DNA from 3 places in the Paenibacillus sp. YAE3 genome. Region 2 is predicted to be linked to each of the others. Evidence: riboswitches for the same ligand, from Rfam matches in the RefSeq annotation. Region 2 holds a riboswitch; each other region holds the start of a gene.

Region 1 (10,613 bases), on a different contig from region 2:
TCATTTGCCGCCGGAGCCGTCACGGACAAAACCGCTTTGGACAGGGATATCATTCGATATTTTCCATGGATTGGCACGGCGATTCGTTTTTCTTCCGGAGGCGTTCCGGAACGCTGCTGCGGACGAGCTCCGCCGTTTCAAGGTCGCGTTCCCGGTTCCGGGCTTCCAGCCCGCAGAGGATTTGGCGTCTTTCGCCTTCTTCCAGGTTTTGGCCGAATTTGAATTTGGCGGTGAGGCGTTCCGGAACGATTTTGACGACGGCCACGTTGCGCAGTCTCGGAGCATATACCGGATGGTCGGCATCGATCGGATCATAGCCGCCTTCCGGCTGGAGTTTGTGCATCAGCAGCGTGAACACCGCCGCTTTTTCGCGCACGTCGGTCACGATTTCGGCCCGTCCGCTTACCGTGACGCTTTTGAAATACGTCGTGGCCGGACAGGCAAGATTGGGATCCGTGAAGTAAGACGGGATGAGGGCGTATTCGTCGGCGACGCTGAAGCTGACCATGGGACTCGCTTTCAAATGGTTCATTTTTTCGCCGATCCGGCTGCCGTGAAAATAAAATATCCCCTGATCGTATACGAAGTTGAGCGGCGTCACCCGCGGACGTCCGTCCTCCCCGACCGTGCCGAGAAAGCCGAAACTCATCCCGGACAAAAATGCTTCGATTTCCTTTTCTTCGTCAACGCTGAATTCATCTCTTCTCATCTGGTTTCCCTCCAATATTTCTATTGCTGGTATCGCAGCCCTTCAAGCCGCGAAAGCTTGTTGTCAGCATAATGGAGACATTGACAATAAAAAAGATCCAATTTAGATTAATTTTAATAGTCCAATTTTGCCTTTCGAACAAAGGAGACGACGGGGATGGAATTGACGCTCCATATGGAGGCATATCTCGACCGACACCGATTCAAATACTTGGCGCTGTATCATGCGTTAAGGGAGGCCATCCAGGAGGGCCGCTTGCCCGGCGGCATGAAGCTGCCGTCGACCCGCGAGATGGCGGAGCGGTACGGCTTGTCCCGCGGGGCGGTGGCCCAAAGCTATGACATGCTGATGGCCGAAGGATACGTATATGCCGAAACGGGCCGGGGGACCTTCGTCACGGATGCGGGCTATTCCCCGCCGTCGATGGAAAAAATAAAGGAAACGCCGATCAAGCTTTCCCAATGGGGGGAACGGCTGCTCCGCATCCCGGACATGCCGCTCGATGCCGCGAAGCGGGCGGAGATCAGCTTCATCAACCAGCCGCTCGAGATGAGCCGTTTCCCGTACGAAGAGTGGCGGAGCGCCTTGTCATTTGCCGGGGGGCGCAAAGGAGTCGGCCTGCAGCATAAAGCGCCCCCGGAAGGGGACGGACAGCTGCGCGAGGCGATCGCTTCCCATTTGCGCGTGACGCGGGGCATCATGGCCCGTCCGGAGCATGTCGTCCTTTTTAACGGTTCGATGCAGGCCATCGTTTTGCTTTTTCAGCTGCTGATGAACGAAGGGGAGGCCGCCGTCGTCGAAAATCCGGGATTCCACGGCATCCGGCGGGCGGTCGAGGCCTGCGGCGGCAACCTCATTCCGGCGGCGGTCGACCGGCAGGGAGTGCGGCCGCAGGAGTGGGATGCGGGCATTTTGTTCGTGACGCCGAGCAGGCAGTACCCCACGGGGGCCGTGCTCAGCCTGAAGCGGCGGCGGCAGCTTCTCGACTGGGCGCAGCGGCATGATGCGGTCATCATCGAGGACGATTACGACAGCGAATTCCGTTTTGGCGGGCGTCCGATCGAGCCGCTGAAAACGCTCGATACCCAGGAGCGGGTCATTTATATCGGCTCCTTCTCCCAGACGATGTTTCCCGGCCTGAGGCTGGGGTTTGCGGTTCTGCCGGAAGGGCTGGTCGAGGCCGCCGTGCGCGCCAAATCGCTGTATGAGCCGATGTCGCCGGGGCTGCTGGAACAGCGGGCGCTCGCCAGGTTCATGTCCAAAGGAAGCTACATGCGCCATTTGCGCCGTCTAACCCGGTTGTATGGGGCGCGGCACGGACATTTCTGGGGGCTGATGCATGCGCTCGCCGGGGATCTTTTCGAACTGATGCCCGGCGATGCCGGGCTGCATGTGTATGCGAACTGGCTGAAGTCCGCGGATGAATACGAGGCGTTTCGCGGCGCAGCGGTCCGCCGGGGCGTTGTATTCCGGGATGCGCAGGCGTATTGGATGGGACAGGGGCCTCCGGCAGCCTGTTTCGGGTTCGCCCATCTGACGGAGGAACAGATCGCGGACGGCGTCCGAAGGCTGGTGCTTGCGTGGCAGGATGTGCAAAATTTCTCGTGAAAGGGTATCATGATAGATGGATTTGCGCTTTTGCTGCATTGCGGCATTCGCTTTTGCGTACACGGCGATCGACTTGATTCATGTTCAGTAAATATCATAAGGGGGAATGACGCCATGCTGCATGCGTCGCCGTCTTCTTTTCAAATACTGCCTTCGCTGGCGAAAATCGTATGCGAGCCGGGATGGAAATGGCAGAAACGCGAAAAAGCGCTGGAGAACTACGATTTGTTTTATGTATGGAGCGGGGAAGGAACGGTGATCCGCAACGACGAGCCGTTTGAGGTCGGCAAAGGCAGCTGCTTTTTGTTCAGGCCGGGGGATCATACGAGCGCAACCCATAATCCGCAAAAACCGCTCGTGCTGACGTACAGCCATTTCAGGATCAACGAGCCGGTGACCGACATTCCGCAGCCTTACCGGAGGCTCACGGACACGGTTGATTTCGAGTACATGCTTTCCCGGTACGTGAGGCTGTTTCTGGTGAACACGTTCGCCGCGCAGGAGGAAGGACAGCTGATCCTGAAGCAGCTCATGATCCATCTGCTGCGGCATGACCGCGAACAGCCGGAGGAGAAAAAGGCCAGCAACCAGCTGACCGAGGCCATCCACGAAATCGCGAACTACGTCCAGCAGCATCCGGGCAAACCTCACCGGGTAGAGGATCTTGCCGCCCGCGCGGGATTGTCGCCGCGCTATTTTTCGATCAAATTCAAGGAGCTGATCGGGACGCCGGTCCAGTCCTACATCATCCGGACGCGAATCGAGCGCGCCCAGCATCTTTTGCTTCATGCGGGCATGAACGTAACGGAGGTGGCGGACGCCCTCGGCTATCGCGACATCTTTTTCTTCAGCAGGCAGTTTAAGCAATATACGGGAAAAAAACCTTCCGAAATCCGTTGAATCCTTATCGGAGCCTTCCTCCGATGATCATGGGCGGACAGGCAACGGTCCCGTAAAGGAGACAAACATACGCATGGCGGGCGGGTCGGGTCGACTCCGCACCGCCATTTTTGCTGCAATGAGTTTTTTTTGGGAAGGGCAAGCGATGGGCCGGAGGCCTGCAAGAGGGGATGGCGAGGACCGGAGCAGGCGGCACGGCGGCGATGGCTATCGAAATTTCCGGGCCCGGTATGCTATGCTGGCTATATGGAATTTTGTAATGATAGAACAGAAAAAAACGGCAAAAGAGCGAAAACAAGGGGGGAGATACCCATGAACGAAGCGTTTCATGCGGATTCGGAGGACAGCAGAAGGCAGCTGCTCGTTCAGGCGGAGGCGGCTCTGACGGCTGCCCTGGAGCATTACGATATTCAGGAAAAACATCTGGATTTCATTCAGGTGTCGGAGCATGTCACCTATAAAATCGAAGATGAAGCCGGAAGGTTGTATTTGCTCCGCGTGCATCCCGCAGCGGCATCCTCAAGGGAAACCATTTCGGAAATGGAGTGGCTCGAATATTTGGCGCGGGTCGAGGGGCTTGTGGTCCCTACGGGCGTTCCGAACCGCGAAGGCTCGTACGTCACCGAGGTGGAGACGGGTCGGGGGCAAAGCTGGAAGGTGTCGGTGCTTCGCTGGATCGATGGCGATCATTGGGAGGGACAGTACAGCGAAGAGCAACTCCTTCTCATGGGCGGTCTGCTGGCGAAGATGCACCGGGCAGCCCTCCGTTTCAAGCCTGCCGAGGGCTTTGTCCGCCCGGTATGGGACGGGGAGCCGTTCGCGCGGGAGACGGCCAGGCTCAAGCAGCATCATGGGAGTTTTCTAACCTCGGACGAATACGCGATTTATGAGCAGGCGGCCGCCAAAGTGACGGCCCATATGTCCGGCATGCAGCGGGATCGCGAAAGCTTCGGCCTCATTCACGGCGATTTCCATGAAGGAAACATGGTGTTCAAAGGCGGGGAGCCTTATCCGATCGATTTCGGGCGCTGCGGTTTCGGCTTCTATTTGTATGATTTGGCGCAGTCGTTTATCGGCTTGTACCCTGTGCAGCGCCAATGGTTCATGGAAGGATACGAGCGGCTGCGGCCCGTTTCCGGCCAGCCGGGCTGCATTCCTGCGCTCGAAACGTTTTTTGTCAAAGCGCTGATCGAAAACCAGAGCTTCCATGCCCCGCATCCGTGGGAAGCGGCGGAGCTGAGGGAAAGCAAGCCGTATTCGCTGGCGCTCCTTCGGCATTATTTGGACGGGAAGCCGTTTCTGTTCGAAGCGATTCCCGTATAAGGTGGGATAACATGAAAACAATGCAAGGGGAGCCGGTAGCCCTGGTAACGGGCGGTTCAAGCGGCTTCGGTTTGCTGACGGCGGTTGAGCTTGCCCGGCGGGGATTCGCCGTCATCGCAGGCATCCGGAGGATGGAGGCGCAGGCAGAGCTGATGGACGCGGCGGCGCAAGCCGGGGTGCAGGGGAAAATCGTTGCCGTGCGGCTGGACGTTACCGACGCCGCCGGCGTGACGGACGCGGCGGCATACATACGCCGGCAGTACGGCCGGTTGGACGTGCTGGTCAACAATGCCGGAACGGCCTACGGAGGTTTCGTCGAGGAGGTGCCTGCCGCGATTTGGCAGGAACAGATGGATACGAACTTTCACGGCATGGTGCGGGTGACGCAGGCGGTGCTGCCGATCATGCGGGAGCGGGGGAAAGGCCGGATCATCCAGATGAGCAGCATCAGCGGCCGCATCGGATTTCCGGGATATGCGCCGTACGCTTCCTCGAAATTCGCCATAGAGGGTTTCAGCGAATGCCTTGCGCTCGAAGCCAAACCCTTCGGCATCGATGTGGTCCTGGTAGAGCCCGGGGCCTACGGAACCCCGATTTGGGACAAGGGGTTCGCGCAAATGAGCGCTCCCGAAGGTTCGCCTTACCGGGCCATGATGGACAAGGTGCTGGCGTTTTCGCGAAAAAGCGCACGACAAGGAGGCGACCCGAAGGAGGTAGCCGAACTCGTTGCGCGTATCGCATGCATGAAGCGGCCCGCGTTCCGGTACGCGCTGCCGGGGAGCACCCGGCTGACGCTCCGGGCCAAAGCGATCCTGCCGGGGCGTTTGCTGCAAAAGATGATCGCTTCCGTACTGGGCCGGGACGAAAGCGGATCTTAGCCCTTGTCCCGCGGGACCGGAGGGTGAAGCGTTCCGAGAAGCTGGCCCATCCGGACGTGGTCCCCGGGCTTCAGGCCGGCCCTTGGCGTAAACGTTCCGTCCTGCGTCAGCAGCACGACGGTCGAGCCGAATTCGAAATAGGCCAGGTCGTCGCCGTTGTTCCAGCGGGACACGGATTCGTCGTCGTAACGGATGCTGCTGACGTTCATGGCGCCGACCTTCACGACGGCGACCTCGCCGTATTCCCCGGCGATGTAGGTGATCAGCCGCTCGTTCCGGCACAGCACCGATTTCATCCGGGTCATGCCGAATTCGTTGACCGGATAAGCCCGGCCCTTGATATGCTCGCTTTCCGTACGCACCCCCGTAATGGGGGAATGGATGCGGTGGTAGTCGGTCGGGCTTAAATAAAGCACAAAAAAATAGCCGTGTTTGTACAGCTCCAAATGGGGGGAAAAGTTCAGCAGCTCCGCCACGGAATAATCCTGGCCTTTGACGTTTAATATCGTCCCCGCGCTAATGTCGCCCATGGCCGTTATTTTGGCGTCGACCGGGCTTGTCAGCACGTTCGGCCCTTCCTCGACCGGGCGCATGCCCGGCTTCAGCCGGCGCGAAAAAAACTCGTTCAGCGTCCGGTATTCGTGGATTTCCTTTTCGGCTTCGTCGGCCGGAATCTGATAGCTTTTTATAAAATAAGGGATGACGCCCCTGCTGAGCCTGCTGTGGGAAAAACGCCCCATCAATGCGGACAGCCACTTTCTTGAGGAGAGCTCCGTCATCAGCCTTAACAATCGTTTTGCCATGCTATTTCTCCCTTCGGATGGTGCTTCGAGTCGATTTATAGAGTTAACGTTCGCGGCCGCCTTATGGTTTCACCGAATTTCGGCCGGATCCGAAATGCGCAGCATACTATTTTTGGAACACTCTGAAATATATTGACATAGAATAGCGGTTAAATCAATAAGGTCTAACGCAAGACGGACGGCCGCATGCAGGGGGAGGGAAGTAGGGCAGGGGCTGCCGAGGAAAAATTTTTTCTGTTGCCAACCGGCACGGAATTGGTGTATTTTGGAACCAGGAACCGGACGCTTTCGCATGCTTCGTTTTTTTGGCGAAGGGCGGTCCGTTACATATTGGGATGCGGGAGCTTGAGTGAATCAGGCTGAGATTGCAGCTGTATCCGCTGCTGACCGGGAATCTGATCTGGATAATGCCAGCGTAGAGAATTCGCGATAGAAGCCCATGGATTGGGCTTATTTAACCGTCTCTCTTTGCGTATCCAGGGCGGTTTTTTTCATGCCTATTTTTGCGCATTCCCGCTCACCGAAGAAGAGAGGAAGATGTAGGATGAATCACGTGCTTCAGGCGGAAAAAAGGAAAGGGCTGCGGCTGAGCGATTTGCTGGTCACGATTTTGCTGTCGCTTGTGCTTGGCGTCGTCTATCATTTTTGGAGCTCGGTGTACGATCTGTTCAAGCCGCTGTTTTTTCAGGCCGATGAGCTGGTGTACGGGGTCTGGTTTTTGGCGCCGACGCTCGCCATGCTGCTGATTCGCAAACCCGGCGTTGCCCTGTTGGCGGAGGTGGCGGCGGCCCATGTGGAAATTTTGTTCGGCAGCGAATGGGGCGTTCAGCTGGTGCTTTACAGCGTCGCGCAAGGCCTTGCGGCGGAACTGGTTTTTGCCTTGCTGCGCTACCGCAGCTTCAAGATGGGGACGGCGGCATTTGCGGGCGCGGCCGCTGCGCTCGGTTCGTTTGCGGTCGATGTTTATTTTGGTTACGTGACGGACTATACGCTCGGGATGATGCTGTTCAAATACGTGCTCCGAATCATCAGCTCCGCGATTTTGGCGGGATATTTGGCGTTTGCGCTGGCGAAGGCGCTGGAGGCTACCGGCGTGACGCAGCTGCTGCGGCCCGTGACCCAAAAGGATTATGAAGCGCTTGACCATGATTGAGTCGCTTGATTTAGAACCGTTCGGGCCGGAGACCGTGGCGGGAGTCAGCAAGCTCAGGCTTAAATTTCCGGGAGAGCCGTCTTTCGTGTTCAAGGATTTGTCCCTGTCCGTTCGCCGCGGCGAGAAAGTGCTGCTGCTCGGGCCCAGCGGCTGCGGCAAATCGACGCTGCTGCAGGTGCTCGGCGGGCTGATTCCGCAAGTGATCGAGGTGCCGATCAAAGCGGAAGGCATCGTGGCGCCGGATTCCAGAGGGTACGTGTTCCAGGATCCGGATACGCAGTTTTGCATGCCATACGTCGACGAGGAGCTGGCGTTCGTATTGGAAAACCGCGGAATTCCGCGGGAACGGATGGTGCCCGAAATGCGCCGGGCCCTTGAAGCGGTCGGTTTGCGTCCGGATCTGCTGCATGTTCCGGTAGACAGCCTGTCCCAAGGCATGAAGCAGCGGCTGGCGCTGGCCTCCGTGCTGCTGCTGGAGCCCGAGGTCATTTTTCTGGACGAACCGTCCGCCCTCCTGGACCCCGAGGGGAGAAAACAGATGTGGGAGTCCGTCTGGAAAGCGGCGGAAGGGCGGACTTTAATCGTCGTGGAGCACCGGATCGAAGAGATTGCGGACCGGATGGACCGGATCGTCCTGCTGGCTCCCGACGGGAGCGTTCTCGGCGACGGCCCTCCCGCATGGGTTTTCGGCGCCTTCCGGCGGGAGCTGCAGCAGTACGGCATCTGGTATCCGGGCGTATGGGAGGATTTTTTCAAGGTGCTTGACCTGAGGCGGGGCGGAGCGGCGAAGCCGCTGGAGCCGGACGCATCCGCTCCGCTTCTGACGCTGCGGCGGTTTGCGGGATTCCGGGCCGGCCGGCCCGTGGTGCGGGCAGACGAGGCGCGGGTCGATCCCGGTGATTTTATCGCGGTCGTCGGTCCGAACGGGGCCGGCAAAAGCTCGCTTTTGCTCAGCCTGATGTCGCTCCTGCGCTTTCGCGGGGAATACCGGTTATGCGGGGAGGCCATGCCGGAAACGGAGGGCGCCTCCCGGAGAGCGCGCCGGGCTGTTCGTCCGCCCTCGGACCGGATCGGTTACGTGTTCCAAAACCCGGAATTCCAGTTCGTCGCGGAATCGGTGCTGGAGGAAGTCGGCTTTTCCGCGAAAGGGAAAGAAGCGGGGAAGGCCGAGGCCGAAGCGAAAGCGCGAGGGTTGCTGCGATTCTTTCATTTGGAAGGGCTGGAACGCCGCCATCCGTACCAGCTTTCCACCGGCCAAAAACGGAGGCTCAGCATGGCGGCCGCCGTCGCGGGCGAGCAGCCTGTCCTTTTGCTGGATGAACCGACCTTCGGCCAGGATGCCCGGAATACGTTTGCGATCCTCGATTACTGCCTGGAGATGCAGGAAAAGGGAGCAGCCATCGTGATGGTCACCCATGAAGAGAACATCGCCCGGCGTGTTGCCACGAAGGTGTGGGAGGTGCTGGACGGCGCGGTTGCCGAACGTCCGGCGATCGAGGCCGACCGGGCAGAAAGGCGGGCGGGCACATGATCGAATTGCTGAAACCGGCGCGGCAAACGGTGCTGCTGCGCACCAATCCGGCCATCAAGCTCGTCCTGTTTGTCGCGTTGTGCCTGGTCACGGTGCTGACGCGGAACATCGACTTCGCGGCGTACCAGGCGCTGGTATATACCGTTCTATTATTCGCGTTCGGCGGGTTTCCGGTCCGGAAGACGCTTCTGTTGGTTCTGCCGTTTGGTTTTCTTTTCGTCTCCTCCTCCATGACGATGATCCTGTTCGGGAAAGGGGACACGTTGTGGTGGCAGTGGGGGCTCTTTCGCATTTCGGAGGAAAGCTTTTATCGCGGGCTTCATCTGGGATTCCGCTCGATTGCGTTTGCGGCCGAAGGGTTGCTTTTTGTCAGCACGACGCCGTCCGTAAAGCTGTTTTACGCCCTTATGCAAAATTTCAGGCTGGCCCCGCGGTTTGCTTACAGCTTTATGGCTTCGATCCGCCTGCTGCCGATGGTGTGGGAGGAATTTATGATCCGCAGGCAGGCGCTTCAGGTACGGGGGATCGCGGTTCGCGGAAAAGGGTTAAGGGGGATGGCGGAGCATGTCCGGCTGTACGCCGTGCCGCTCCTGTCCCAGAGCATCCGCCGGGCCCACCGGGTAGCCGTTGCGATGGAGGCGAAGCAGTTTGACGGCGGGGGAAAACGAACCTATTACTACCCGTCGAACGTCTCATGGACCGACGCGGCCGCCGTCCTGCTGCTTGCCCTCGCTCCATGCGCGGCTTATGCCGCCGCGGCCGTCTTCCCGTGGTTCGGCATCGCCGATGTCCGCTATCATTCCTAAACATGAGGGAACGAGGGAGCGGGCATCAGTCCCCAAGAAGATAACGCGCATAGGCCATGGGTTTGCGGTACGTTTCCTTCCACAGCCCGTTCAGGCCGGCCTTGCGGAAGCCGTAACGCTGATCGCGTCCGTTGCATTCGATAAAATAAGGTTTCCCCGTTTTCGACAAGCCGATGTCGAGCCCGAAGTCGGCCGCCCAGGGAAGATGCAGCTCCAATCTTGCGGCGATCCGCAGGGCAAGCTGTTTTACGTCCGTCAAGACGACATCGGGCGCCAAACCGGGAAGGCTTTCGGCAAGGACGGTTTCGGCGGGAAAAGCCCGGCCCCCTTGCGCCACGTTTGAAACGAAGGTACGGGAGGAGGCCGCCTTTGCATAAAGACCGGTGATCTCCCATTGCCCGCTGATGCCCCGCTGCACGGAAACGCGCAGGTCGTACGGCCGGTCCTTGTACTCCGCCAGGGCGATGCGCTCCTGTACGAGGTAAGGCATGCGCGCGAGCCGTCTCCGCAGCATGGCCGGCAGCTGGTTTTGATGCAGCGTTACCGTTTTCCAGCCGGAGGATCGGCCGCTGGGGGAATAGGTAAGCTTCCAGGCCGCCCCGGCCCGGCGGAGCCGCCATATGCCGCGGCCGACGCTGCCGACGCAGGGCTTCATGACCAAATCGTCGTAATGCCGCATCATGTCCGTGATGGATGAGGATGTGGCATTTTGCGTTTCCGGGAGGTGGGGCGCAAGCAGCGGGTCTTTTTTGAGCAGATGATGTATTTCATCTTTTCCATAGCGGTTAAAAGCATTAAAGATAACGTAACCCTGGCGGAGCAGGAATTCGACTTTTTGCCGCGACCCTGCGTCCAAATAGATCGCCCGGTTATGAATGACGCGCGGGATCGGCATGCGCACG
Region 2 (10,613 bases):
GATCGTTAACGGGGAAGCCGTGCAGGTGCCGGAGTCGGTCGCGACGGTATCGCGGCTGTTGGAACATTTTGGCCTGGATCGGCAAGTCGTCGTCGTGGAAATCAACCAGGCCGTACTCGGGAAAAACGAACATGCGGACACGGCCGTCCGAAACGGAGACCGGATCGAGCTGGTGCATTTTGTGGGAGGAGGATAAGGAACATGTTAACTATCGGACCGCATCAATTTCAATCGAGATTGCTGCTGGGAACGGGGAAGTTCCCGGATTTTGAGGTGCAGAAGGCAGCCGTAAACGTATCCGGCGCCCAAATCTTGACGTTTGCCGTTCGGCGGATGAACATTTACGAACCGGACCAGCCTAATTTTTTGGAGATGATCGACATCGAACGGTTTACGCTGCTGCCCAATACGGCGGGCGCGCGGACGGCGGAGGAAGCGGTGCGCATCGCAAGGCTCGCCAAAGCCTCCGGATTATGCGACATGATCAAGGTCGAGGTGATCGGCGACATGAAGACGCTGCTTCCCGATCCGATCGAAACGCTGCGGGCTTCGGAAATGCTCCTGGAGGAAGGATTCATCGTGCTGCCCTACACGTCGGACGACGTGCTGCTGGCGAAGCGGCTGCAGGAACTCGGCGTGCACGCGGTGATGCCGGGAGCATCGCCGATCGGCTCCGGCCAAGGAATCGTGAACCCCTTGAACTTGAGCCTTATCATCGAGCAATCTACCGTGCCCGTCATCGTCGACGCCGGCATCGGCACGCCGTCGGACGCGGCCGTCGCCATGGAGCTTGGCGCCGACGGCGTGCTGCTTAATTCGGCGGTTTCGGGCGCCAAGGACCCGGTAAAAATGGCCCTCGCCATGAAGCTCGCCATCGAAGCGGGGCGGCTCGGCTACGAAGCCGGCCGCATTCCGAAAAAGCGCTGCGGGACCGCCAGCAGCCCGCTCGAGGGAATCAGCGTCACATGAGCGGGGACGGGATGCATAACGATCGGTATTCGAGGCAAGCGTTGTTCCCCCAAATCGGTCCGGACGGCCAGCGGAAGCTTGGAGAGGGGCATGTCCTGATCGTCGGCGCGGGAGCGCTGGGGTCGGTAAGCGCGGAAACGCTTGTGCGCGCAGGCGTAGGCACCGTCACCATCGTGGACCGCGACTACGTGGAGACGAGCAATCTGCAGCGGCAGCAGCTGTACTGCGAAGAAGACGCCCTGCTGCGCCTGCCGAAAGCGGCGGCGGCCAAAGCCCGCCTGGAACGCATCAATTCGGACATCGACATCCGGGCCGTCGTCGCCGACGCCGCCGCTGCGGAAATCGAAGGGCTGGCGCAGGGCGTGGACGTCATCCTCGACGGGACGGACAACTTCGAGACGCGGCTCGTGATCAACGATTTGTCCCAGAAGCTGGGCATTCCATGGATTTACGGCGCTTGCGTCGGCAGTTACGGCATAACCTTCACGATCGTGCCCGGCCGAACGCCATGCCTCTACTGTTTGCTTGGGACGGTGCCGACCGGCGGCGCAACTTGCGATACGGCCGGCGTCATCGCTCCGGCGGCGCAAATGGTCGCGGCTTACCAAGCCTCCGAAGCGCTTAAGCTGTTGGTAGGCGATCGGGATGCTTTGCACGGCAAGCTCGTTTCGTTCGATTTATGGACGGGCGCCCATGCCGCGATCCGGGTCGGGGGCATGAAGAAGCCGGATTGCCCGTCATGCGGAAAACACCGCACCCACCCGTACCTGCAGCCGGCCAATCAGTCCCGGACAGCCGTGTTGTGCGGCCGGGATACGGTGCAAATTCGTCCGCACGCACCGGTCCGGCGCGATTTGAAGGAGCTGGCGCGCAGATTGTCCCGGCTGGGCGGCGAGGTCAAGGAGAACCCGTATCTCGTGTCTTTTGCGGCGGGAGGATGCCGGTTGACGGTTTTTTGGGACGGGCGGGTTCTCGTGCACGGAACGAAGGACATCGCGGAAGCCAAAAGCTTGTACCACCGCTATTTAGGCTGAGTCCGAAGGGGCGGAGGGAACATTCGGCGCCGATGTTTCCGGTTTGACAAGCGGCGGCTTGAAGGATAAAGTAAAGGGTGAAAAACGAACTTCATACGAAATCCACTGGGGGAGCCGCGAGCAAGCGGCTGAGACAAGGATGCTTGGACCCTTTGAACCTGATCCGGATCATACCGGCGTAGGGAAGTGGAACGGACTTCGCCTATCCCATGCCTTTTCATGCTGATAGCGTTTCGGAGCCGCTCCATTTCGGGGCGGCTTTTTTGAGTTTGATCGGCCGCTTCCGGCTTCTTCTTGTTTGGATTTCATCCAAATTCATTCGGAGGTGTTGGCATGACCCGTTTTACCGATGAGCTTCGAAACGAAGCGGATCCGATTTTTCGCGCCATTTTTGACCATCCGTTCGTGCGCGGCATTGCGGAGGGAACTTTGCGGAAGGAGCAGCTGATCCATTACGTGAAGCAGGATTTCGAGTATTTGAACGCCTATATCCAGTTATACGGAATCGCGATCTCGAAATGCGACAGCCGCGACACGATGGCCCTTTTTAACGAGCAAATTTCGTTCATCTTGCACAGCGAAACGCATCCGCACAACAATTTTTGCAGCGTGGCGGGCGTTTCGTACGAACAATTGCAGGGTTACCCGCTTGCCCCGTCGGCGAACCATTATGTCCGCCACATGCTGAGCGTGGCCCATGGAGGAACGCTTGAGGATATTTTGGCGGCGATGCTGCCGTGCCCTTGGACGTATACGGAGATCGGCGCCAAATTGCTGGCGGAAGTGAAGCCGGACCGTTCCCATCCGTTTTACGATTGGATGCACTTTTACGGCCGCTTCGAAGGCGGGATTACGGATAAGATGCGTCTGCTGCTGGACGAGCGGGCGCAAGGTTTGTCTTCCGACCGGAAAAAACGTCTCAAGGAGCATTTCGCGGCAAGCTGCCGTCTGGAGTACATGTTCTGGGACATGGCATATACGCTGGAAGAATGGCCGGTTCCCATGATCCCGGCGGAAGGGGTGGGACGATGATCGAGGATATGCAGCATTTGCCCGGCATCGTCAAGCGGCGCAGGCCTCTCGTGCACAACATCACGAATATGGTGGTGACGAATTTTACGGCGAACGGATTGCTGGCGATCGGAGCGTCCCCCGTCATGGCCTATGCCCGGAAGGAAGTTGCTGATATGGCGAAAATAGCGGGCGCGCTGGTGTTGAACCTGGGCACGCTCAGCGCCGGGCTGGTCGAAGCCGCAATCATTGCCGGCCGGTCGGCGAATTTGCACGGAGTGCCGGTGATTCTCGATCCGGTAGGTGCAGGCGCCACTCCGTTCCGGACGAAAGCCGCCCTGGAGATTCTGCGGGAAGTCCGCGTCGCCTTGGTTCGCGGCAATGCGGCCGAAATCGCGAACCTGATCGGCGAAACGGCGGCCATCAAAGGCGTGGATGCGGAAGAGTCCGAATCGGAGCCTTCGGTCGACCTCGCGGTGCGGGCCGCCTGCCGTCTCGGCAGCGTCGTGGCGATCACCGGTCGGGAGGACGTCATTACGGACGGATTGAAGGGATACGTGGTCCGGGGCGGACATCCGATGCTCACCCGCGTAACCGGGACGGGTTGCCTGTTGACGTCGGTCATCGGCGCGTTTGCCGCCGTTGAAACGGATTTGTTGACGGCCGGGGCGGCTGCGCTTGCCTTTTACGGGGCGGCGGCATCGCGGGCGTACGCGGCGGCAGGCGGCCGCGGGCCGGGAAGCTTTCAAGCCGCGTTCCTTGACGCCTTGTCCGAAATGGATCAATATCCGCTTCCGGAAGAGGCGCTTAGCGAGCACCCGGTTTCGGCCGGAAGGGGGTTCGTGCAATGAGCGTTCCGAAAGCCTTGACGATAGCCGGTTCCGACAGCGGCGGCGGAGCCGGAATCCAGGCCGACCTGAAAACGTTCCAGGAGCTCGGCGCATTCGGAATGTCGGCGATTACGGCGGTTACGATCCAAAACACGCTGGGCGTGGACGGCGTCTATCCGCTGCCGGCCGCAGCCGTTGCCGGGCAAATCCATGCCGTGGGGACGGATCTTGGCCCGGACGCGGTCAAAACGGGCATGCTGTTCAGCGCCGACATTATCGAAGCGGTTGCGGATCAGATCGAAACATTCGGATGGAACCGGGTAGTCGTCGATCCGGTCATGATCGCCAAAGGCGGGGCGGAACTGCTGCGGGACGATGCCGTCGAGGCGTTGACGCGCAGGCTGCTGCCGCTTGCGCTCATCGTCACGCCGAATATACCGGAGGCGGAAGTGCTTGCCGGGCGGCCGATTGCCTCGATGGAGGAGCGCCGCGAAGCAGCAATAACAATCGCGGAGTTCGGCGTCAAAATGGTCGTCATTAAAGGGGGCCACGATCCGGCGTCGGACGAGGCCGTCGACCTGCTGTACGACGGGGAGTCGTTTACGGAGATCGCGCGGCCCAGAATAGCGACGAAACATACGCACGGAACGGGCTGCACGTTTTCCGCGGCCATCGCGGCCGAACTTGCGAAAGGGGCGTCCCCTGGCGAAGCCGTACATACCGCAAGGGATTACATCCAGGCCGCCATCGAGGAGGCGCTTGGCATCGGAGGAGGCAGCGGCCCGACCAATCATTGGGCGTACCGGCGCAGGAAGGAGATGGTCCGGTGAAACGCTTTGAACCGACCGACTTGAAGGAAAGGCTGAAGCTTTATCTTGTCGTCGGCAGCGTCAATTGCAGGCAAGATGCGGCGGAGGTCGTGGAGGAAGCCATCCGGGGCGGGGTCACGATGGTACAGCTTCGCGAGAAAGGGCGAAATGCGCTCGCGGGGAACGCCAAGGCCGAGCTGGGCGGACGCATCCTTGCGGTTTGCCGGCGATACGGCGTGCCGCTTATCGTCAATGACGACGTCGACCTGGCGCTTGCTTTGGACGCCGACGGCGTGCACATCGGACAAGAGGACGAGCCGGCGGACCGGGTGAGGGAACGCATCGGGAACAAAATTTTGGGCTTGTCCGTGCATACGCTTGAAGAAGCCAAGCTGGGCGCGGAGCTGAGTGCCGATTATTTCGGGGTCGGCCCGGTTTTTCCGACCGTTTCCAAAGAGGATGCCCGCCCGGTTCAAGGCACGGCAATGCTGCGGAATATCCGGCGGATGCATGCGGCCATGCCGGTCGTCGGCATCGGAGGCATTACCGCAGCCCGCGCCCCTGAGGTGATTCAAGCGGGGGCGGACGGCATCGCGGTCATTTCGGCGATTACGCAAACGCCCGATCCGTACCTGGCGGCGATGGAGCTGTCCCGCGCGTTGACCGTATCCATGGCTGGACGAAATCCCCAAGCTTAACATATCCCGGTTTGACGTCCCGAAGGATGGATCCGGAATCCTTGATGATCGCGGATATGAATCCAACAACAAGGTAACGCTGCGCATCAGCTCGAGCATGTACCGCATGACAGGGCATGTTGCACCGAAAAGGAAAACCATGCATACGGTTTCGCTTACAGGCTGAATTGGAAAGGGGTCATTCGAAGATGAACGCACTCAAACTTACCGCCCGGTTCAGTCCGGGCCGTCCGGGGCAAAATAGGGAAGGATTCGCCAATGCTTCGGCAGAAGGGAATCCGTCATTTACAATCCGCTCCTTTATTTGTTAAAGTAAAGGGCGGATTCCCTCATAAACAGGGTTCATTTCATTCTACAGTATGTACAATCCTGGCACGGAAAGAAGGCAGAACATGACGGAAGCAATGTTGTCCCCTTTGGTTAAAACCTTGGACCTCCAGCCCCATCCCGAGGGCGGTTGGTACAAGGAGCTTTGGAAATCTTCGTTCGAGATTCCTCAAGCGGTGCTTGACGCCAAATATTCGGGTTCGCGGCCGGCGGCCACGTCCATTTATTTCCTGCTGCACCCGAACGAATTTTCGAAATGGCATCGTGTCTACTCCGACGAATTGTGGCTGTGGCATGCCGGAAGCCCGCTGCAGCTCGTGCTTGGCGGAGACGGAGAGAACCCGGGAGAGCGGAAGGAAATCGTGCTTGGCATGGACCTGGAGAAAGGACAAGTTCCCCAAGCTTTGGTGCCGGCCAACGTATGGCAGGAAGCGCGCCCGCTTGGGAACGAACCGGTGCTCGTCTCCTGCGTCGTATCGCCCGGCTTTCATTTCGACGATTTTACGATGATCGATTAACACAGCGGTCCAGCGCCTGAATAGGAAACCCTGCTTGCAATCCACGTTGCGGCAGGGTTTTTGCGTTTTTCGCCGAACAAGGCGATATCGCTTCCCCATCCCCCCGACCCAGGCAACTTCCCAAGAATTGTTGAACTTTCCCTCACGGATGAAGTATATTACATCATGTTATAATGTAACCGATTCCACATACGGAATGAACGCCGATACGGGGGATATAAACATGAAGAAGTTGATGATGATCTACATTTTGCTTATCGCCGCTTTCGTCGGATATGTCGTGATGTACCGGCTTGAAGACCAGCGCCGCAGCAACGCCTGGCAGGACGGGGGCCTGCACGGCAGCATCGGCGAAAATTATGTCATGGTCACCTTTCAATCCGGGATGGAATATTGGAAAAACATTCTTAAAGGATTCGAAGACGGAGGCGATGCCCTTGGCGTCTCCGTCGATTATCGCGGCTCCACGCAATATGACGTAAAGGAGCAGATCACGGTGCTGGAGCAGGTCATCGCCAAAAAACCGGCAGGCATTGCGTTGTCCGCCATCGACTCCAGGGCGTTGACCTCGACGATCAACAAGGCGGTGGACGCCGGCATTCCCGTCGTTTTGTTCGACGCCGACGCTCCGGACAGCAAAGCTTATTCATTCCTCGCCACGAACAATTACGACGCGGGGGCCGCGGCCGCCGACCAAATGGCCCTCATTTTGGGGCGGGAAGGCGAGGTCGGGATCATTACGCAGCCCGGACAGCAGAACCATGACGACCGGATGTCAGGGTTCCGCGACACGATCGCCGCCAAATATCCGGCCATGTCGGTCGTGGACGTCAAGGAGGGGAAGGGCGATACGATGATTGCCAAAAACGGCGCGTCGGAAATGCTAAAAAAACATCCGGCGTTAAAAGGCATCTTCGCCACGGAAGCGAGCGGCGGAGCCGGGGCGGCGGATGCGGTCATCGCCGCGAACAAAACCGGCAAGGTCAAAATCATCGGATTCGATACGAATAAGGCCACCTTGGACCGGATTTCCGACGGAACGATTTCGGCCACGATCGCCCAAGGCACTTGGAACATGGGGTATTGGTCGCTGCAGTATCTGTTTCATCTGCACCACGGTCTGACGGTCCCCGCCCCGACGCTCGGGAATGACGTTTCTCCCCTGCCGCCGCGGGTGGACACGGGGGTAACGATCGTAACCCGGGAGAATGTGAAGGATTATTATGCGAAATAAACGGAAGGGAACATGGAGGGACAAGTTGATGCAGTGGGGCCGCTTCAGCGACTTGCCGCTCCGGTACAAGCTTAGCGTCCTGTTTCTGATGGTCGGCATCCTGCCGTCGATCGCGCTCGGCGTGCTGGTCAACTTCACGGTGAACCGGATCGTGGACCAGCAGGTGACGGCGAACACGATCCAATTGATCGGCAAGGTGAACCAAACGCTTGATAACGATATGGAGAACCTGCAAAACATCACGTACCTGATCGGGTTCGATCCGAAGATCAAACGGTTTCTGGACGGCCGGATGCCTTCGGCTCGCGGCGGCACGGCGGCAGGCGGGCAAAAGCCGGTGCTTGACGATAAAAACGGCGAGTTGTACGCGGTTAAGCAGTATTTGCAAGGGTTTACGACGCTTTACCCCGAGATTGCGGCGATCCTGGTCGTAAACGGCAGCGGGGATTACGTCAGCAACGAAATGTATGCCCGGTCTCCGGAGAACTTGACGCGCGATGACTGGTACATGGAAGCGGCCAAACATGAAGGTTTGTTTACGGTGCTTGGCCATCCGCAGCAGCGCAACGTAACGACCCATGTCCATTATGCGAATGACGAGCTGGTTTCGGTCGTCCGTTCGTTTGTGGATCCCGATACCCGCAAGGTTACCGGGGCGGTGCTGATCGACCTGAAGCTGCGGGCGGTTGCGAAGGCGGTCCGCGATGTGACGCTTGGGAAAAACGGGTATCTTATGGTGACGGAAAAAAACGGCGCCCCGATCTATGCGCCGGACGACCCTCTCGTACCGGAGGTGCCTTCGGCCTGGTTTCCACAACAGGATAGCGGCGCGTTCGTAAAGGAGGCGGGGGGACGCCGCCTGCAATTCATCTACGGCACGTCCTCGTTTACGGGGTGGCGGACCATCGGCGTCTTCGAAACGAATGAAGCGATATATGAGGTCCGGGAAATCCGTTTTTATCTCATTTGCTTTTTGTTCGTCGTTTGCCTGTTCGGCCTTACGGCTTCCTATACGCTTTCCCAGTCCATTTCCCGGCCGATCCGCCAGCTGATGTCTTTCATGCAAAAGGCCGAATCCGGGGATCTGACCGTCCGCTACCTTCGGCACCGGCAGGACGAGGTCGGGATGCTGGGACGCAGCTTTAACCGCATGCTGCTGGAAATACGCAAGCTCATCAAACTGAACGAGCTGCGCGAGCGGCAGAAGCGCGAAGCCGAGCTGCGAAGCCTGCAGGCGCATATCAAACCGCATTTTTTGTACAATACGCTCGATACGATCCATTGGATGGCCAAGAAAAAAGGGGCGGACGACGTGTCCGACATGGTCGAGTCGCTGTCCACGCTTTTCCGGATCGGACTCAGCAAGGGAAGCGACATCATCCCGATCCGGGACGAGTGGACGCATATATCGAGTTACCTGCAAATCCAGAAAACAAGGTACCGCGACAGGCTGCGATGCGATTTCCTGCTTCCCCGGGAAGCGGAAGGTTTGTTCGTGCTGAAGCTCCTGCTGCAGCCGATCGTCGAAAACGCGATCTATCACGGCATCAAAGCCCGCAGAGGCCCCGGCCATATCCGGATTGCGGCATCCGTGGACGAACACGCCCTGTTGCTGACCGTATCCGATGACGGGGCCGGGATTCCGCCCGACAAGCTCGGGGAGCTGCGCCGTCAGCTGCGGGATCCGCTGTCGGCGATGGAAGAAAACGCCGGCGGGGGCGGGCCGGCCGGACGCAACTACGGCATGCTGAACGTGCAGGCGCGGATTGTCCTCACCTTCGGGGAGGAATACGGCATTTCGATCGAAAGCACGGAGGGGAAAGGGACAAGCGTGACGATCCGTCATCCTCTGCTCCATGAAGCCCCTTCGCCAACCGAAAACGATGGGGGAAACATGTGATGAACAATCTGTACCAAGTGCTGATAGCCGACGATGAACCGATCATTCGCGAAGGGATCATCGACGCCGTGGATTGGGAAAACCTCGGCATGGAGGTAGCCGCCGAAGCCGAGGACGGGGAAGAGGCGCTCGACATTGCCCAAGGGCGCCATATCGACATCGTTTTGGTCGACATGAACATGCCGATCATGGACGGCATCACGTTCATGAAAAAGCTGAAGGAGTCGCAGCCCGCATGCCGATTCGTCATCATTACGGGCCACGACGAGTTCGCTTACGCGCAGGAAGCCATCCGGCTCGGGGTGAAGGACTATATCCTTAAACCGGTCAATGCCGGCCATTTAAGGGAAGTGCTGCAAAGCGTCAAGGAGGAGCTCGACGAGCTGCATGTCCGGGACCATTACCTGAAAAAAGCTTCCGAGCAGATCGAAAAAAATATTCCCGTGCTGCGGGAACGGTTTTGCCGGGAATGGATCCAAGGGCTCATCGGCGACACGGAGGCGGCGGAGCAGCTTGAATTTCTAGGCCTTCCTTCCAGGCTGCCCGTGCAGGTCGGCGTCGTCCGCTGGCCGGAAACATCGGTGAATCAGCCTTTGATGAAGGAAAGCGAAAGGCAGCTGTTCCTGTTCGCCATCGAAAACATCGTCGCGGAGTTCGTCCAGCAGGCGGACCATTTGCTTTTCCGCGAACATACGGGATTGATCGGCATTTGCCTGTGGGACGAGACGCCGGTGGAAATCGCGGCGGAAATCGAGCAGGCGGTGCAGAACTTTTTGAAAATGACGGTCCACGTCCATTTGGAAGCGGTGAAGGAGGGGCCCGGAGCGGTGGCGGAAGCCTACGACGCCTGCCGGGAAGCCGTCTTCCGCGAAGCGCAGCTGTCGCCGCTCGTCCGGAGGGCAAGGCAGCTTATCCATGAGCAATACGACCAGCCGGGACTGACGCTGGAGACTTTTGCATCCAGCCTGCAAGTGTCCCCGGTGTATTTGAGTCGGCTGCTGAAAAAAGAGCTGGGAACGTCTTTTGTAAGCTTCCTGACGCAGACCCGGATCCGGAAAGCGATCCAGCTGCTGAATTCCACCAATATGACAATGTACGAGATCGCGGAGCGGGTCGGTTACGAAAGCCAGCATTATTTCAGCACCGCCTTCAAGAAGGTGATGGGCGTTTCGCCCAACCGTTACCGCAAAGGAGAAGCGTTCCAAGACATGTAGCCGCTTTAGGCAATCATCCCGCGTATTCCGGAGAGTATCCCTTCCGGCCGTTTGACGGTCGGCGGAGGG
Region 3 (10,613 bases), on a different contig from region 2:
TTTAGATCCACTAGTAGTTTAAATCCATTTCCAGCCAAAATAAAGACAAATGCATCCAAATGGCCAAAAATAATACCCGGGACCCTGTCCCGAGTATTATGGAAGATGTGACATACGTTTATATAGTCCTAAAATCCCGCAAAAAGCCCTGTTTTTACTCGATCCATTCATGTCTTTCGCCGTTTTCCGACACATGGATCATGCGGATCGGCTTGATTTTCAAAACAACGTAGTCCGGGTCCTCGGGTCCGGTGAAGCTGGCTTTGAATTCGGGTTTCCAGAAGTGCTCGCGAAGCTCCCCGTCATTCGTGATGCTGCAGGTTCCTTCGATTTCCGCCCAGCCTTCGGCGCTCCCGTTTTCATACCCGAACAGCAGGGAAACATGCGGGTTTTCCTCCAGCTCCTCCACTTTATGCGTCTTCCGGTCCGTAATGAGATAAATGCTGAGGCCCCTGTTGTACAGCATCATGTACCGCTGCTTGGGCTTGTTTCCCTCCACGGTGGCAAACGCGCAATATTCATGGTGGTCCAAAATTTTGACGATGTTTTGCTCCATGACGATCCGGGTTTCCATGTACAATGCTTCTCCTTCCGAATAAAACGGTGAACTGCTGTAAAGGTAGTGTGCCCGCTTCGGAACGGGATGAATCATTCAGAAGGATTTTTCAATATTTAGCTGCCTTTTGGAAGCCGTTTTCGAGTATGATAAACATATATGCTCATCGGGAATGACGGTCAAAATCCGGAAGAAGCAAATATCACCTTTAAAAGGAGTCACCATGAAACGATTGATATGGATCGGATGTCTATCTTACTTTTTGATCGGGCTGGCCCATGTGGTGCTTGGCTCGGTGCTCCCCGTGCTGCTTGAACATTACGGCCGCGAATACAGCCAAGGGGGCACGCTCATTTTTACCCAGTTTGCCGGTTTTCTGGCAGGCGTCCTCGCCTCCCCGCTTCTCAACCGGCGGTTCGGCAAAAGGGGCGGGCTGCTGATCGCCATTTCCCTGCTTTGCGCAGCCGAGCTTGCGTACCTGCTGCTGCCGCCGTGGGGATGGTTGTACCCGATCGCGGTATGCGCCGGATTTGGGTTCGGCATGATCGAAGCGGTCATCGGGACGATCATCATCGCGGCGATCAAGGAAAAAACGGCGGTTGCCATGAGCCGGCTCGAAGTCTTATTCGGAGTCGGTGCGATGGTGATGCCGCTGATTGCCAGCGGATTCATCTCCCAAGGCTGGTGGCGTTTTTCCTTCCTCGTCATTTCCTTGTTTGCTCTGGCGACGCTGCTGCTGTGGGCCAAAAGCTCGTTTGGGGAAATCGACGCGGAGCTCCGTGCCAAGAAGCCGGCAGCAAACGTCGGCGGTTCGGACATCAGCAAGGCTGCACGCCAAAAACGTTTTCCGTATCAGGGAAAATCCTGGGGAATCCTGGCGCTGTTTATGGTCTTTTTCTTTCTTTATGTCGGCACGGAAATGAGTTTAGCCAACTTCATGCCTGCCATTCTCATTGAGAAAATCGGCATGAAGGAAGCCGGCGCGGCGCTTAGCGTCACCTGCTTCTGGATCGCGATGTCCGTCGGGCGGATTTTCGCGGGGACCGTCGCCGAGCGGATCCATTACCGCGTTTATGTTTTTTACAGCTGCGCCGCCACGCTGGTGCTGCTCGCCGTATTTCCTTTTACCGCCGCGGTCTGGTCCGCGTTTGCCGTCATCCTGCTGCTTGGGTTGTTTATGTCCGGCATCTTTTCGATCGCCCTTGTCTTTGCGAGCAAGCTGCTGGCAGGAACCGAAGAATCGACGCCAAGCATCCTGATCGCCTCGGGCGGCGTCGGGGGAGCGGTGCTGCCCCTGATCATCGGCTGGTGCATGGACCATCTGGAGGTGAACCAAACCTCGTGGATGCTCGCTTTGTTTACGCTTTTTATGGTCGCGCTCAGCTTCGCGGCATATGTTTTGCAGCGCAGGCAGCTCCAAGCCGCCGAACGACGGCAGGAAATCGCGCAGGAGGCTTGCAGCAACTGAAGCAATCGACGGGCAACCGGCGTTTATTTCAATTTCGAAATGCCGCCGCTGATCAGGTTCACCTTGATATCGATCTTCCCGATGCTGTCCGAATCCAGATCGATTTCCCCCTTGGCGCTTAATCGATGCCAGGCATCGGGCATATTCCGGCGGAGTATGCCCGATAGCCCATAGGCGTCGACGTCCATTTCCAAGGCTTTTAAGTAGGTTCTCATCACCTGTTGCTTCACTTCCCTCGCAGCTTCCATTTCCAGTTCCCTCTTGTTCAGTCTGGCGTTCAGCTGCGGAATCGTGGCCTGCATGGACACGCTAATGTCGAAAACGGGCTTGCCCTGCCTCAGCTTCGGACGGATCGAGGGCTTGATTTTGTTCATGACCAACATGGCCTGTACTTTTTTCTCCTGCTTGACCGCAAGCGGGGTTCTTCTCGTTTTCTTTTCCAGCCACCTCAGGCCCAGGATATTCTCCGACACGAGGCATCCCCGGAATTTCTGGTTATTCAAAAAACAGACCCCGGTCATGCTGACGTTGGGCGAAGGTTTTCCGTCTTCCGTCCATCCCGGCATGATTTCGACGTACGGCAGCAGAACCGTCTCGCCCTTCTCTTTCCATTTCCATATAAACTTGTAAAGGTACAGCGGGGCGATGACCGAGCTCTGTTCATAGATCCGCATCGGGCTGTTAAGCTGGGAGTATACGACCGACAGCTCGTTGATGGATTTCGTATTGAGCACCTCTTCCAACGGATCCCGGGTGGCCATCGTCCAGACGGTATACCGGAATTCGTAATAACGGTCCCATACCTCCAGCACCTGATCCACGATGCCATGCTTCAAGGCAGCCTCGCTGAAAACGATCGACTTTACGTTGCTCCACGAGATCCTTTGCGGGCTGGAAGCGTACAAATTAAAAATCGCCTCATCGAACGAAGCCCCTCCCGCTTTTCCGACGGAGGTCTTCTGCTGCTGCATCTGTCCCGACTCCTTTTTGGCGATGCCGCTGAAATTAACCATTTGGATGTAAACGACAACCTGGTTTTCAACGTAATCGACCCCGATCGTATTAACGTAAATCATGTGTTCGATTTCCCTTGCTCCCCAGCAGCCCGTAAGCGGAACGATCAAGAGCGCCGCGGCAAGGAGGCAGCGAACCCAACGCACGTTTTTCATCCCTTTTTCCCCGCCTTGCTGGTGAACTCGCCTTTTCCCCATGGCATCCGAAACAGGATTTTATACATCTCCCTGAATCTCGGAGGACTTACCGGAGACAAATAGAACGTGCCGAAAGAGCGCAGGTTGACCATGAACAGGACCAAAGCCAGCAGGCAGAACAGCGTGCCGAACAACCCCAACAGCCCGCTGATCAGAAGCACGAGAATGCGAAACAGACTGACGATGTTGACCAGGGACTGGTTCACCAAAGTAAACGTCGCAAGCACCGATATGGCGATGACGACGATCGTCCCCGGGCCCGCAATCCCTGCGCTGATGGCAGCTTGGCCGATGATCAGCCCGCCCACGACCGATAAGGTCTGTCCAAACGCGGAAGGTAGCCTCATGCCTGCTTCGCGGAAAATCTCGAACAACAGCAGCATCACCATCGCCTCCAGAGGAGCCGGGAGCGGCACGCCCTGCCTGGAATTCACCAAGGTCGCCAGCAGCGTAAAAGGGATTTGGTCCTGATGGTACGTCGTCAGCGCAATCCAAAACCCCGGCAGGAACAGGGAAAGCAGCACGCCGCAAATCCGCAAAAAACGCGTAAAAGCAACCACGACATTGACGAGATGCGCGTCCTCCGAGGAGTTGAGCAGAAAGTTGAAGCTCGCCGGGGCGATGAGCACCGTCGGAGCGCCGCTCATGACGATCGCAAATTTCCCGTGAAGCAGCGCGTTGACGGCATAGTCCGGCCTTCCCGTATAAGTCATCAGCGGAAAAAGCGAGAAGCCCGTCAATATCTCTTCGAGTTGGCTGTTGCTCACAAGGCCTTTGACGTTCACGCGGGAAAGTTTCGTTCGGATCTCCTGCAGGACATGCTCCTGGATCGTCTCCTTATGGTACAGAAGATGAACTTTCGTCGACGTTTCGGAACCGATCGTAAACTCCTCGACGGCAAGGAGATGGGTCTTCAGCCGTCTTCGGATCAAAGCGATATTGGTGTACGAGTCCTCGATAAAACCGTCCCTCGGCCCCCTCGTCGAAACCTCCGTGTTCGGCTCCTCCGGCTGCCGTTTGGGCGCATTGGTCATAATCATCGAGTAGCAGCTGTTCGACGGCGCGAAGATCAGCAGAAGGTCTCCCGCGAGCACGGTCTCTTTCATTGCCGCCTCCCTTTGGTCCTCGGGGATCGGGTCCATGGGGAACGGAATTTTGCGCGGCCAATCCATCTCGTCCGACAGCAGGATCTGCTCCGGTATATTCATCAGTTCGGGCACGACCCATTGCTCCACTCTTGCCGTATCGGACAATCCCTGGCAGTAAATCAGCTGAACCGAATAACCCGGTACCGATAACGGAATCGTTTTTCTTCGGATATCCGAGCTTGATCCAAACAGCTCCGTAACGATGCCTTCGATGGCCTGGGCTTCCTTTCGTTCACGGCTTTTCACGATATTCTCCCCCTTCGCCGGGCCAAGCCGATCAGCCCCGTGATGATCACCGAAAAAGCCACTATTCCCCACACCGATACGGGAAGCACATAGACGGACAGGGCCTTCATAAAATACCGGTCGCTGAAAGGAACGGCCATGATGATCAGGATCGCGATAAAAATCCCCCCCAGCACCCACGCTTTCTCTTTTTTGCCCTTCACCCGAAAAACGTCGAGAATGAGGAACAAAGCGAGCGAAATTCTCAAAAATGCGCCGCAGAACCATTGGTAGACGCTAAAAAAGTCCAGATGCTCGACGTATCGGCCAATGTTCAGGAGCCTCCATTGCTCGTAAGCAGGAAACCGGAGCTTGCCCGCTTCGTCCGCCCCGAATTCGACGATGGCGCCCATGACGGGCCCCAGAGTAAGTCCTAAAAAAAGCAAAACCGTGACGGCCAAGGAAACATAGGTTATGCGCGTTCGGATATGATGCTGCAAAAAGAAGATCATGATGACTTCGGCAAAGCCGGCCCCCGCATAAAGCGTCCCCTTCCACACGGGCCCCATGCCAAGTTCAAGCATCGGCTTCAGCAAGGAGTAGTCCTTGTGGGGCATATTAAACGACATGACAAAAAAGCCAAGCACAATCACCATCGGCAGCAATAAACTCGCGGTATTGGCAACGGATTGAATGCCCAAAAAAGCGTTTAAAGCCGAGATCAGAAGGAACAGAAACGAAAAGATCATAATGGGCGTTTCGGGAGAGAAGGTCAGATGAATCCAATATACGGTATCCCGGGTCGTTACCGCGCAAATGGCAAACAGGTACAAACCAATGAAAACGGCCAAAACGCGGCCCACGATCGGATGATAGGCTTTGGCCAACCAATCGAACAGATGGCGTTTATTGAGTTTCGCCATGCCCGCATAAAGAAATGCCGCCCATACGAGCGTGAGTCCGCATGCCAGCAGCACCGAAATCCAGGCGTCCCGTTTTGCCGCGTCAAGCAAAATAGGAATGATGATGACATGATTCAGCAGGCCGGTGCTCAGCATCAAAATCATGACCGTTTGAATGAACGAAATGCTTGTTTTGATTTTCCTCAGCCCCCTGTAAAAACCAGACTCCTTTCATCCTTATAGTGGCATTTCTACGGGCATTTATACGCTGGCTTGTCCAGCCGCGCGGCCGAAAGCGTTGAATTATTCCGAGCTTAGGACTATAATACCAATGTAATAACCCGTTAACTTCATAAGAATCCGGGGTGCTGGAATCGGCCGGCTGAGATTGTATCCCTCCAAGATACTGACCCTTAAACCTGATCTGGGTAATGCCAGCGTAGGAAAAGCCATCGTCATGGCGTTCGCCATGTCATCCTTGCGCCTTAAGCGTCCCGCATCCGGGGCGCTTTTTTTGTTGAATGATCGGACCTTCCGGCGAAAATAAAGACGGCCGCGGTCCCGTGATTCGCCTCCAGATATGGAAACGCGATTCTTTTGCAAAATGAAGGGGATTAAATGGACAAGGGAGAGAGAAACGCAATGAAAACGAAAAAAATCGGACTGTTTTTGCTGGCATTCCTGCTTGTGCTGGTTACGGCCGCTTGCGGAAGCAAAAACGCCCAAACGACGGGCCAAGGAACGCCTTCCGGGGAAACCTCCTCGGCCGGCGGCGGCGAGCCCAAAAAGCTGAAGGATGTCAAAGTCGTGCTGGACTGGACGCCGAACACGAACCATACGGGACTCTACGTCGCCAAAGAAAAGGGGTACTACCAAGAAGAAGGCCTGAACGTCGACATCGTGCAGCCGGGAGCCGGCGGCGCGGAGGCGATGGTGGCATCGGGCAAGGTGCCGTTTGGCGTGAGCGTGCAGGAAAACGTCACCCAAGCGCGCACGCAAGGCGTTCCGCTCGTGTCGATCGCGGCGGTGATCCAGCATAACACTTCCGGTTTTGCCGCGCCCGTGGACCGGAACATCAAACGGCCGAAGGATTTTGAAGGCAAAACGTACGGCGGCTGGGGCTCCCCGGTGGAAAAAGCCGTGATCGATTCGATCATGGACATCGACAAGGCCGACGTCAGCAAGCTGAAAATCGTCAACATGGGCGAAGCGGATTATTTTACGGCGGTGAAACGCGACATCGATTTCGCCTGGATTTTCTACGGCTGGACCGGCATCGAAGCCGAGCTCCGCAAGGAGCCGCTCGATATGCTGTACGTCAAAGACTTCTCCGACAAGCTGGATTATTACACGCCGGTCCTCGTCACCAATGAAAAGCAGATCAAGGAAGATCCGGAGCTGGTCAAAGCGTTTATGCGCGCTACCTCCAAAGGTTATCAATTCGCGATTGAGCATCCCGAGGATGCAGCCAACATCTTGATCAAAGCCGTGCCCGAGCTCGACAAGGATCTCGTCATGGCCAGCCAGAAGTGGCTCAGCCCGAAATACCAGGACGACGCCAAGCGCTGGGGCGAGCAGAAGGAACAGGTATGGAAAGGATATTCGGATTGGATGTACGAGCATAAGCTGCTCGACAAGCCGCTGGACGTCGAAAACGCGTTTACGAACGACTTTTTGCCGCAGCAATAGGTAAGGATCGCTGTACCAAGCGAACCCGCTGCGTGATTTAAAGCAATCATCAAATTTTAAAAGGACGTGATTGATATGGCTCATACCCTGCTCAGCATACAGGTCATTCCAAAAACGCCGAACAACGAGGATTCCTACGATTACGTCGACCGCGCCATCGAAGTGATCCAAAAGTCTGGCGTCAAATACGAGGTGCACCCGCTTGAAACGACGATGGAAGGCGAACTCGAGGAATTGCTCGACGTCGTGCGCCGCATGCATGAAGCTCTTGTGGAGGCGGGCAGCCCAAGCATCATTTCCCAGATCAAAATCGCCCATCGTCCCGGCGGCATCAGCATGGAGCGGCTTACGGAGAAATACCGTCCATGAGACGTTGGTGGAATAGCGTATGGCCGCCCTTTGTGGCGGTCCTCTTCTTTTTGGTCGCATGGGAACTGAGCACCTCGCTGTTTCATATCGAAAAATGGATCCTCCCCTCCCCGGTGGATATCGCCAAGGAAACCGCAGTTGGGGCCGGGGATCTGTGGGGCCATGTCGGGGCCACGGTGAGGCTGACGCTCGAAGGATTTATCATCGGAACGGCGGTCGGGCTGATCATCGCGCTGATCCTGCACCTGATCCCGTTTCTCAAGTCGGCCTTGTACCCGCTGCTCATTTTGAGCCAAAACATTCCGACCATCGCGCTTGCCCCGCTCCTGATGATCTGGTTCGGCTTCGGGCTGCTGCCCAAGCTGATCGTCATTACCCTGGTCTGCTTTTTCCCCGTTGCCGTCGCCACGATGGGCGGACTGAAGCAGACCGACCGGGTCATGCTGAATTACATGCGGATGATCGGCGCGAACAAGCGGCAAATTTTCGCCAAACTGGAGCTGCCGCACGCGCTGCCCGCGATCTTTTCGGGCGTCAAAATCGCGGCGACGTACAGCGTGATGGGAGCGGTCATCGCGGAGTGGATCGGTGCCGACAAGGGGATCGGATACTATATGATGCTGCAAAAATCGGGCTACCGCACCGATCGCATGTTTGTCGCCATCATGATCATCGTGGCGCTAAGCCTGCTCCTGTTCGGCATCATCGCCCTGCTTGAAAAATGGCTTGTACGGTGGAAACCGAAACAGGAAAACTGATACCGGAAAAGAAAGGAGCTGCTAAACCTATGTCAACGCTGGAACAAAAGCCGGCTGCCCTGGAAACCGGCGATCATCAAACCGTTCCCGCCCTCGAAGCGGCCGGCATCAGCAAAACCTTCCGGTCCAAGCGAAGCCGGCTGCAGGTGCTGGACGACGTAACGCTGACCGTGGGCAAAGGCGAATTCGTCTCCATCCTCGGACCGTCCGGCAGCGGCAAAAGCACGCTGTTCCATATCATCGGCGGCCTCGTCAAACCGGATGCGGGCAGCATACGCATGAACGGCGCGGACGTAACCGGCCAGCAGGGACATATCAGCTACATGCCGCAGCAGCCGGCCTTGTTCCCATGGCGGACGATCGAAGACAACGTTCTGCTGTCCCAGGAGGTCCAAGGGAAGGTTGACCGGGAAGCCCGCGAAAATGCCCGCCGATGGCTCGGTAAGGTCGGGCTTGGCGGATTCGAGAAAAACCATCCGCATACGCTGTCCGGCGGCATGCAGCAGCGGGCCGCTTTCCTGCGCGCCCTGCTCAGCCCGCAGGAGCTGATGTGCCTCGACGAGCCGTTCAGCGCGCTCGATGCCCTGACCCGCAGCGACATGCAGCGCTGGCTGCTCGATATTTGGGAGGAGAGCCGCCGCTCGGTGCTCTTTATTACGCATAATATCGAAGAGGCGCTGCTGCTATCCAGCCGTATTTACGTGTTTTCGAGCCGTCCCGCCTCGGTGCTTCACGAGATCGACGTGCCGTTCCAACGCCCGCGCCGCGAGGACATCATCGAGCATCCCGATTTCATCCGGCTCAGACGCGAGCTGTCCGGCTGGCTGCGCGAAGAGCAGCTGAAAATGCAAGGAGCCACTTAAGATTCGGCCGCATAAAAAACGGCCCGTGCTTGCCGTTCCGGAAGGAACCCATGCACGGGCCGTTTTGTATAGATCCCCGATGATGTTCTTGATCTCCGATCATGTTCGAATCGTTTTACAAGCCGAATATTTTCATCCAAATCAGGGGAACGTTGTATACGAGGTGAAACGATGAAATCCCAACTACGATCGGCCGTGCTGCTCTTGTCCGTTTTCCTGTCTTCTTGCCCCGCCGCTGCCGCCGCGGAGGAGCTTCAGCCGAAAGAGCCGAAGCTGCAGCTGTACCAAGACATGATGCTGGAGCTGCTTCTTCCCGAAATCCAAAACGCCGTAAACGATTATTACCAAAACCTGCTGACGGCGAATCCGCTCGTTTACCCCTACGAAATCGAAATCCTTCAGGCCACACGGGTCAACGGCGGTCCGGGAGACCGGGGCTTTCACTTCTCCGTCACGCTTGAGGTCTCCCCTGTTCTAGGACCGCATATCGGCGTCGGGAAAGACCGGATGACGATTGAAATTTCTCCGCTGTTCCCCGACAAAGTCAAGCTGGCGGCTTTCCGCCATCTGCAAACCTACGAGCTGCCTCCGAATTATCAGCATATGCTGAAGGTCGGCGCGGAAAATCGCTGATACCGGAAAAACGCACCTTTTCGGGAGCCCTCGAAGCCTATTTGTTATAATCATGTTCATACAATGAATAATTCGCATGATGAACGACGAATAAGGAGGGATTTTACCCGTGAATTTTGCTCCTGAACCGAATTCGAATCCTCAGTTTGCAGCCCGCCCGGCCGACAGCGTTCAAGCCGAACCTTCCCGGGACGAAAAGGCGGCTCCGCTGATCGACGCCCACATCCATCTGGATGCTTACGACCATGCCCAGCAGCGGGACATCCTATCCGGCTTGCCGGCTGCCGGCATCGCAGGCGTCATTACCGTTTCCATGCACCTGGAATCCGCACGCAGCAATCTGCGGCTCGCCCGGCAATACCCTTCCCTGGTCTATCCGGCCTTCGGATACCACCCGGAACAGCCCGTCCCGGCGCCAAGCGACGTGGACGAGCTGCTGGCCTGGATGCGGAGGCATGCCGATGACATGGTCGCCGTCGGCGAAGTCGGTCTACCGTATTATACGCGCAAGGAAGCCGAAGAAGCCGGCCGGCCGTTCGACGGCAAACCTTACGAGGAGCTGCTGGAACGGTTTATCGCCTTCGCCAAGGAACATGACAAGCCGGTCGTGCTTCATGCGGTATACGAGGATGCCGACGTCGCCTGCCGCCTGCTTGAACGGTACGGCGTGAAGCGGGCCCATTTCCATTGGTTCAAAGGTTCGCCCGCTACGGTGCGGCGTATGGCAGAAAACGGCTACTACGTTTCTTTCACGCCGGATATCGCCTATGAGCCGGAAATCCGCGAACTCG

What was found. A riboswitch is a leader RNA that binds a small molecule or an ion and turns the genes downstream of it on or off. The one in region 2 is predicted to bind thiamine pyrophosphate.
Region 1: another riboswitch for thiamine pyrophosphate. It lies ahead of AC27KL_RS13550 (ECF transporter S component); the one in region 2 lies ahead of tenA (thiaminase II).
Region 3: another riboswitch for thiamine pyrophosphate. It lies ahead of AC27KL_RS01715 (ABC transporter substrate-binding protein); the one in region 2 lies ahead of tenA (thiaminase II).

What each region holds. Positions count from the first base shown of each region.
Region 1 covers NZ_BAAIYF010000006.1:166,527-177,139, reverse strand. Annotated here, with positions in the region: gene AC27KL_RS13580 (pyridoxamine 5'-phosphate oxidase family protein) at 50-709, opposite strand; gene pdxR (MocR-like pyridoxine biosynthesis transcription factor PdxR) at 866-2,317, shown strand; gene AC27KL_RS13570 (helix-turn-helix domain-containing protein) at 2,432-3,217, shown strand; gene AC27KL_RS13565 (phosphotransferase enzyme family protein) at 3,530-4,540, shown strand; gene AC27KL_RS13560 (SDR family oxidoreductase) at 4,552-5,418, shown strand; gene asd (archaetidylserine decarboxylase) at 5,415-6,221, opposite strand; TPP riboswitch at 6,549-6,660, shown strand; gene AC27KL_RS13550 (ECF transporter S component) at 6,766-7,374, shown strand; gene AC27KL_RS13545 (ABC transporter ATP-binding protein) at 7,367-8,905, shown strand; gene AC27KL_RS13540 (energy-coupling factor transporter transmembrane component T family protein) at 8,905-9,711, shown strand; gene AC27KL_RS13535 (YheC/YheD family endospore coat-associated protein) at 9,737-10,613, opposite strand, start outside.
Region 2 covers NZ_BAAIYF010000010.1:188,562-199,174, forward strand. Annotated here, with positions in the region: gene thiO (glycine oxidase ThiO) at 1-9, shown strand, start outside; gene thiS (sulfur carrier protein ThiS) at 1-196, shown strand, start outside; gene AC27KL_RS20080 (thiazole synthase) at 202-969, shown strand; gene AC27KL_RS20085 (ThiF family adenylyltransferase) at 981-2,003, shown strand; TPP riboswitch at 2,101-2,205, shown strand; gene tenA (thiaminase II) at 2,337-3,035, shown strand; gene thiM (hydroxyethylthiazole kinase) at 3,032-3,865, shown strand; gene thiD (bifunctional hydroxymethylpyrimidine kinase/phosphomethylpyrimidine kinase) at 3,862-4,674, shown strand; gene thiE (thiamine phosphate synthase) at 4,671-5,351, shown strand; gene AC27KL_RS20110 (cupin domain-containing protein) at 5,744-6,196, shown strand; gene AC27KL_RS20115 (substrate-binding domain-containing protein) at 6,420-7,430, shown strand; gene AC27KL_RS20120 (cache domain-containing sensor histidine kinase) at 7,420-9,330, shown strand; gene AC27KL_RS20125 (response regulator) at 9,330-10,544, shown strand.
Region 3 covers NZ_BAAIYF010000001.1:371,568-382,180, forward strand. Annotated here, with positions in the region: gene AC27KL_RS01690 (pyridoxamine 5'-phosphate oxidase family protein) at 155-574, opposite strand; gene AC27KL_RS01695 (MFS transporter) at 780-2,024, shown strand; gene AC27KL_RS01700 (Ger(x)C family spore germination protein) at 2,048-3,193, opposite strand; gene AC27KL_RS01705 (spore germination protein) at 3,190-4,629, opposite strand; gene AC27KL_RS01710 (GerAB/ArcD/ProY family transporter) at 4,626-5,666, opposite strand; TPP riboswitch at 5,862-5,973, shown strand; gene AC27KL_RS01715 (ABC transporter substrate-binding protein) at 6,153-7,199, shown strand; gene AC27KL_RS01720 (MTH1187 family thiamine-binding protein) at 7,275-7,568, shown strand; gene AC27KL_RS01725 (ABC transporter permease) at 7,565-8,326, shown strand; gene AC27KL_RS01730 (ABC transporter ATP-binding protein) at 8,356-9,189, shown strand; gene AC27KL_RS01735 (DUF3888 domain-containing protein) at 9,361-9,822, shown strand; gene AC27KL_RS01740 (TatD family hydrolase) at 10,031-10,613, shown strand, end outside.